Teredinibacter turnerae T7901: one gene and its partner. The protein of the gene in region 2 interacts with the protein of the main gene of each other region in a pairwise test. Links are inferred from orthologs where the notes say so. Each region holds a gene or a part of one and is shown on either strand. Other genes may lie near its edges. The genes, in order: gyrA and gyrB.

What was found.
Region 1: the proteins of gyrB (region 2) and gyrA interact in binary tests that used the Escherichia coli proteins (3 or more experiments, as listed by UniProt). The link is inferred for Teredinibacter turnerae T7901 from one-to-one orthologs.

The regions. Positions count from the first base shown.
Region 1 is NC_012997.1:1,432,005-1,435,431, reverse strand. What follows is about bases 13-3,114. They hold gyrA (DNA gyrase subunit A), read right to left. Parts: upstream 2,798-3,114; coding sequence 227-2,797; downstream 13-226. Other genes in these bases: TERTU_RS06115 (TRZ/ATZ family hydrolase), read left to right, coding at 3,018-3,114; pheA (prephenate dehydratase), read right to left, coding at 13-211. Outside these bases: more of pheA, read right to left, coding at 1-12; more of TERTU_RS06115, read left to right, coding at 3,115-3,427. UniProt on the Escherichia coli protein: A type II topoisomerase that negatively supercoils closed circular double-stranded (ds) DNA in an ATP-dependent manner to maintain chromosomes in an underwound state.
Region 2 is NC_012997.1:4,275-7,712, reverse strand. The notes cover bases 326-3,438. They hold gyrB (DNA topoisomerase (ATP-hydrolyzing) subunit B), read right to left. Parts: upstream 3,039-3,438; coding sequence 612-3,038; downstream 326-611. Other genes in these bases: recF (DNA replication/repair protein RecF), read right to left, coding at 3,035-3,438; TERTU_RS00025 (peroxiredoxin-like family protein), read left to right, coding at 326-546. In the rest of the region: more of TERTU_RS00025, read left to right, coding at 1-325. UniProt on the Escherichia coli protein: DNA gyrase negatively supercoils closed circular double-stranded DNA in an ATP-dependent manner to maintain chromosomes in an underwound state.

The DNA of each region.
Region 1 (3,427 bases), 1.4 Mb from region 2 along the record:
GCGCCTCCCGCTCAGGACGGTAAAACGTGGATATTTCACCGTCTGCCGAGTGGCGTTTTTTTATCTCCGCGACTTCCTGCGCGCAGCGGGCGCGAGCGTTAATCAGCTCGCCAATCTGTTCATCGATGGAATCGATTTTTACCCGCAACTGGGACAGGGCTTCGCGCTCGCTGTCTTGTCCGGCCGGGTTATCAGAATCTGAATCCTTCACAAGCCACCTCGCTGATTATTCCTCATTGGACTCCGTCTCGTCGTCTGCGTCCTGATCCAGTTGCTCAGCAATACGCGCAACACCAACAATATGCTCGCTCTCGCGAACCTTGATAAGACGCACGCCCTGGGTGTTGCGGCTCAACAGGGAGACTTCGTCGCCGCGCGTGCGCACCAGTGTGCCCTGATCGGAAATCATCATCAGCTCATCGCCATCGAAAATCTGTACCGCGCCGACGAGGCCACCATTGCGTTCACTAACCTGCATCGCAATTACGCCCTGCGAACCACGGCCTTTGGTCGGGAAGTCATCGACATCGGTGCGCTTTCCGTAGCCGTTTTCGCTGACAGTTAATACTTTGCCACCGTCGGCAGGAATGACCATGGCGATAACCCTGTGCTCATCCGCCATGCGAATACCTCGCACACCACGCGATGTGCGGCCCATAGAGCGCACCTGCTCTTCGGCAAATCGCGCCGCTTTACCACTGGAGCTGAGCAGCATGATGTCCTGCTGACCATCGGTAATTGCAGTCCCCACCAAGTGATCGCCTTCGACCAAATCAATTGCTCGGAGCCCGACCGAACGTGGGCGTGCAAATTGCGACAGTGGGGTTTTCTTTACCGTGCCCTGTGACGTGGCCATAACAATAAAGCGGTCTTCGTCGAACTCGCGCACGGGGAGAATGGACGTAATACGTTCACCCTCTTCCAGTGGCAGCAGATTAACCATAGGACGACCACGAGACTGACGACCGGCGACCGGAATCTGGTATACCTTCAGCCAGAACACCTTACCTGCATTGGTAAAACAGAGAATGTAATCGTGGGTGTTGGCGATTAACAAATGCTCGACAAAGTCTTCGTCTTTCACCGAGGTTGCGGCCTTACCCATGCCCCCGCGGCGCTGAGCCTGATAAGCATCCAATGGTTGGGTTTTGGCGTAACCACCATGGGAAATGGTCACCACGCGGTCTTCTTCATTGATGAGATCTTCAACGGTAAGATCCTGCTGCGAGTTCTGTATATCGGTACGGCGCTCGTCGCCGTATTCCGCCATAACCGCTTCCAGTTCCTCGCGGATAACTTCCATCAAGCGCACGGCATTGCTGAGAATTTCAAGATATTCGGAGATTTGCTGGAGTTTTTCTTCGTATTCAGCAAGGAGCTTATCGTGCTCCATGCCGGTAAGGCGGTGCAAACGCAGTTCGAGAATCGCCTGAACCTGCGCAGGCGATAGAAAGTACTGGCCGTCGCGCATGCCAAACTCGGCGCCGAGGTCGTCTGGGCGGCACGCATCCGCGCCCGCTCGCTCCAAAAACTGCGAAATGGTGTTGGTGCCCCAACCGCGAGCCAGGAGCGCTTCACGCGCCTCCGCCGGGGTTTGCGAGGCTTTGATCAATGCGATCACTTCGTCGATGTTGGCAATCGCAACCGCCAGACCTTCCAACACATGGCCGCGTTCACGCGCTTTGCGCAACAGGTAGACGGTACGGCGGGTCACAACCTCGCGGCGATGCGAAATAAAATGCTCAAGCATCTGCTTGAGGTTCAGCACCTTGGGCTGATCATCGACCAGGGCAACGATGTTAATCCCGAAAACGCTTTGCAGCTGGGTTTGCGCGTACAGGTTGTTGAGCACCACATCGCCCATATCGCCGCGCTTGATTTCGATAACCACCCGCAATCCGTCTTTGTCGGACTCGTCGCGAATCTCAGAAATACCTTCGATTTTTTTGTCTTTTACCAATTCCGCGATCTTTTCGATCAAGCGCGCTTTGTTCACCTGATAAGGGATTTCGTGGATGAGAATCGTATCGCGATTGGTCTTTTCGTCAGTAACAACTTCCGCTTTGGCGCGCACATAAATACGCCCACGACCGGTGCGGTATGCCATCAAAATACCCGCGCGGCCATTGATAATGCCGCCGGTGGGGAAATCGGGGCCGGGGATGTCTTCAATCAGGTCGTCGATAGTGGCAGCCGGGTTTTCGATCAGTCGAATACAGCCGGTAATCACTTCGCGCAGATTGTGCGGCGGGATATTGGTCGCCATACCCACCGCGATCCCGGAAGAACCGTTAATCAGCAGGTTGGGAACCCGTGTCGGCAGCACCGCGGGGATCTGCTCGGTGCCGTCGTAGTTGGGCACGAAATCCACGGTTTCTTTATCCAGATCGGCGAGCAGATCGTGGGACAGTTTCTGCATGCGAATTTCGGTATATCGCATAGCCGCAGCGCCGTCGCCATCGATAGAGCCGAAGTTGCCCTGCCCGTCTACCAGGGTATAACGCAAGCTAAACGGCTGCGCCATACGTACAATGGTGTCGTACACGGCGGAATCGCCATGCGGGTGGTATTTACCGATAACATCGCCCACCACACGGGCAGACTTTTTGTAAGGCTTGTTCCAGTCGTTGTTTAGCTCGCTCATGGCGAAGAGCACGCGTCGATGCACCGGCTTGAGGCCGTCACGCACATCGGGCAGTGCCCGGCCAACGATAACGCTCATGGCGTAGTCGAGGTAAGATTGTTTGAGTTCGTCTTCGATGCTGACGGGAAGGATTTCTTTTGCGATATCGCCCATGAAGTACTCGCCCTAAACCGGGCCTTGCCTTGTTATTGTGAATACTGAACCGGAGCCCAGCTAAGCGCTGATCCGAAGTTAAACAAACGGCGAATACTACCACAAAATCAACATGATAAGCACTTAAAGGCGCGGTTACAGTGGCGAAATTTACGGTTATACTCACGCCCCCTCTGGCGCTCCATGCTGCTGCTTACTTCACACGCAACCCGACCACCCTATGACCAACACTACAACAATAGATTATTCGCTCGATGCCAGCTGGATTCTTCCGGTAGTACCCCACCAGAGGCTGTTTAAAGATTGTAGCCTGCTGATAAGCCGCGATCGCATTCACAGCATTGTGCCCACCAGCCAAAGCCTGCGCGACTACACGGTGCGCGAACGCATATCCCTGCCGGGACAATTACTGATGCCGGGGCTGATCAACTGTCACGGCCACGCGGCAATGACGTTATTGCGCGGTTTCGCCGACGACATGCCCCTGGAAACCTGGCTGAAGGAACACATATGGCCGGTGGAAGCCCAGTGGGCGGGGGAGGAGTTTGTCCGCGACGGTGGCGAGCTGGCGATGGCAGAAATGCTGCTCAGCGGCACCACCTGCTTCGCCGACATGTACTTCTTTGGCGA
Region 2 (3,438 bases):
AGCGCACTCAAAGCAGGGAACCGCGTACCGCAATTTAATCTACCCGACAGTAACGGCGAACCTTACTCACTTCAGCACTTACTAAACAAAGGTCCTCTCGTGCTGACTTTCTATCGAGGAATCTGGTGCCCCTACTGTAATTTCGATTTACGCGCACTTGAGGAGTCCCGTTTGGACCTGGAATCAAGAGGAGCCCAGCTTGTAGCCGTTTCCCAACAAACAGCCGCCAACAGCCGGAAATCCAAGGAAGCAAATCACCTTGGCTTTCCTATCTTAGTTGACACTAAAGGAGATTTAGGCCACCAATTTGGCCTTCGCTGGCAAGTACCGGAGGATCTAAAAGCGGTGCACAAACAACTTGGTGCCGATCTAGAAGTCTTTAATGGAGAATCGAGTTGGACGTTACCAATGCCAGCGCGTTACGTTATCGACCAGGATGGCGTAATCGTTTATTCCGAAGTGAATCCTGACTACACGCGCAGGCCCGATCCGTCGGAGCTATTGGCGGTGCTGGACGGTTTAAAGAAAGTCAAAAGCAGAGTCTAAAAAAATCCCGTGTCTTTCGGCACGGGATTTTGATTTTGAAAAAGCGAATAGATGTAAGTTAAAAACTACACGTCCAGATTAGCCACCGCCAGTGCATTGGTTTCGATAAAGTCACGGCGGGGTTCTACTTGGTCTCCCATCAGGGTGGTAAAGATCTGGTCTGCGGCTATAGCGTCTTCCACGGTAACCTGGAGCATACGGCGGGTTTCCGGGTCCATGGTTGTTTCCCACAATTGCTCGGGGTTCATTTCACCCAATCCTTTGTAGCGCTGGATGTTATAGCCTTTTTTGGATTCGTTCATAATCCAATCGAGTGCCTCAGCGAAGTTGTTTACTTCGCGAGTACGCTCACCTTTGGCTACGAACGCCCCCTCTTCTATTAGACCATTCAGCTTTTCACCCAGTGCAGTAATCACTTGATAGTCATCCGAGCTAAACAAATCGGATGACAGACGAATTGTGTGTGCAACACCGTGGGCGGTCAGCTCGATTACTGGGGTGAATTCACCGCGCTCTTTGTTTTCTTTTACCACGGAGATAAACCGATGGGTTTTGCTCTCTGCGTTGAGAACGTCCAGGCGCAGTTGCAGTTTATCGTTCCACTCGGTTACCAAAGCTTCGTCGGTAAAGCTTTCTGCCTGTAATGCTGGTAGATACAACATCTGGTGCAGAACTTCGTTGGGGTAGAGCCGTGAGAGTTTGTCGATCACCGCAATGCCTTTGCGGTAGTCTTTTACCAGGCTTTCCAATTGCTCACCAGATAATGCTGGCGCATCCGCGGACAAGTGAAGTTTGGATTGCTCCAGAGCCGCATTTGTAAGGAACTGCTGAAGTGCATCGTCGTCCTTCAAGTATTCTTCATGCTTGCCTTTGCTGATTTTGTACAAGGGTGGCTGTGCGATAAAAATATGGCCACGCTCAATTAATTCACGCATTTGGCGGAAAAAGAATGTGAGCAACAGGGTGCGAATATGGGAACCGTCTACGTCCGCATCCGTCATGATGATAATACTGTGGTAGCGCAATTTGTCCGGGTTGAACTCTTGCGCGCCTATACCACAACCCAGCGCAGTGATGAGTGTACCGACTTCGGCGCTGGACAGCATTTTGTCGAAGCGTGCTTTTTCAACATTTAGAATCTTACCTTTAAGCGGCAAGATCGCCTGTGTTTTACGTGAACGACCCTGTTTGGCGGAACCGCCAGCGGAGTCACCCTCCACCAGGTAAAGTTCGGAAAGTGCAGGGTCTTTCTCCTGGCAATCTGCCAATTTCCCCGGTAAGCCTGCGATATCCAATGCGCCTTTACGTCGGGTCATTTCTCGCGCTTTTCGTGCGGCTTCACGGGCTTTTGCGGCTTCAATCATCTTACCCACGACAGATTTCGCTTCCTGTGGGTTTTCCAGCAGATAATCGTTAAACGCTGAGCCCATTTCCTGCTCAACCGCAGTTTTAACTTCAGACGATACAAGCTTGTCTTTGGTTTGCGAGCTGAATTTCGGGTCTGGTACTTTCACCGAAATAATGGCAACCAAACCTTCCCTGGCATCATCACCAGTGGTGGCGACTTTCTCTTTTTTACCAATACCTTCACGCTCGATATAGCTGTTAAGCCCGCGGGTAAGCGCTGCCCGGAAACCTGCTAAGTGGGTGCCACCATCTCTCTGGGGAATATTGTTGGTATAGCAGTAGATGTTTTCCTGAAAGCCATCATTCCACTGCAGAGCAACTTCAACGCCTACGCCATCGTCTTCTCGCTGAGCAGTAAAGTGCATTACCTTGTTGATTGGGTTTTTGTTTTGATTCAGAAACTCTACAAAGGCTTTAAGACCGCCTTCGTACTCGTAGACTTCTTCTTTACCACTGCGTTCATCCAACAAACGAATGCGCACACCGGAATTGAGGAAACTGAGTTCACGCAGGCGTTTCGCTAGGTGCTCAAAGTGAAATTCAATGTTATTGAAGGTCTCTGCTGAGGGCCAAAAATGTACCTCTGTGCCCGTGAGTTCAGTCTCACCGATCACTGACAAAGGCGCTTGCGGTACACCGTGCTTGTAGACTTGCTCCCAGACTTTACCGCCACGGCGGATGGTCAGCTTCAGCTTTGAGGACAAGGCATTTACTACTGACACGCCCACTCCATGCAGACCACCTGATACTTTATAGGTGTTGTCATCGAATTTACCGCCAGCATGCAATACCGTCATAATAACTTCTGCAGCGGAAACACCCTCTTCATGCATTTCCGTCGGTATCCCGCGACCATTATCCGAGACAGAAATAGATTCGTCTGGGTGGATAACTGCCAGAATCTCACTACAGTGGCCAGCGAGGGCTTCGTCGATGGAGTTATCCACGAGTTCGAAAACCATGTGGTGCAAGCCGGTACCGTCGTCTGTATCTCCAATATACATCCCTGGTCGCTTGCGAACAGCATCCAAGCCTTTAAGAACTTTGATGCTCGACGAATCGTAGTTGTGCTCTGTATCGCTCATAGTAAGAAACTGTCTCTTAGTGTAATGTCATTCTTCAGTTCTACCTGCCCGTGTTTCACGTGAAACATTCTCAGGCTTTCATCATCAACCAGCTCCCAGCCGGTGAGAATAGATTTAGGGTCTATCGCTGTAGCAAATACTTGAGATCCTAAATTTTTTAGTGCTTTACCAACAATTCTCAAATTTTTTTCGTCTAGTTCAGCGGGCAAATCGTCTAGCAAAAACACCGGCGTTCGGCCGGTAGTAGTCCGAAATACCAGTGCTTCTGCTAAAAACAGTGCGACAATGACGGACTTTTGTTGTCCTCTAGATAATTCCTCGACCGCTGGGACTCGCGCTAGATTTATCTTTACGTCTGACTTATGTGAGCCAATGTGCGTATATCCCGCTGCTACGTCCC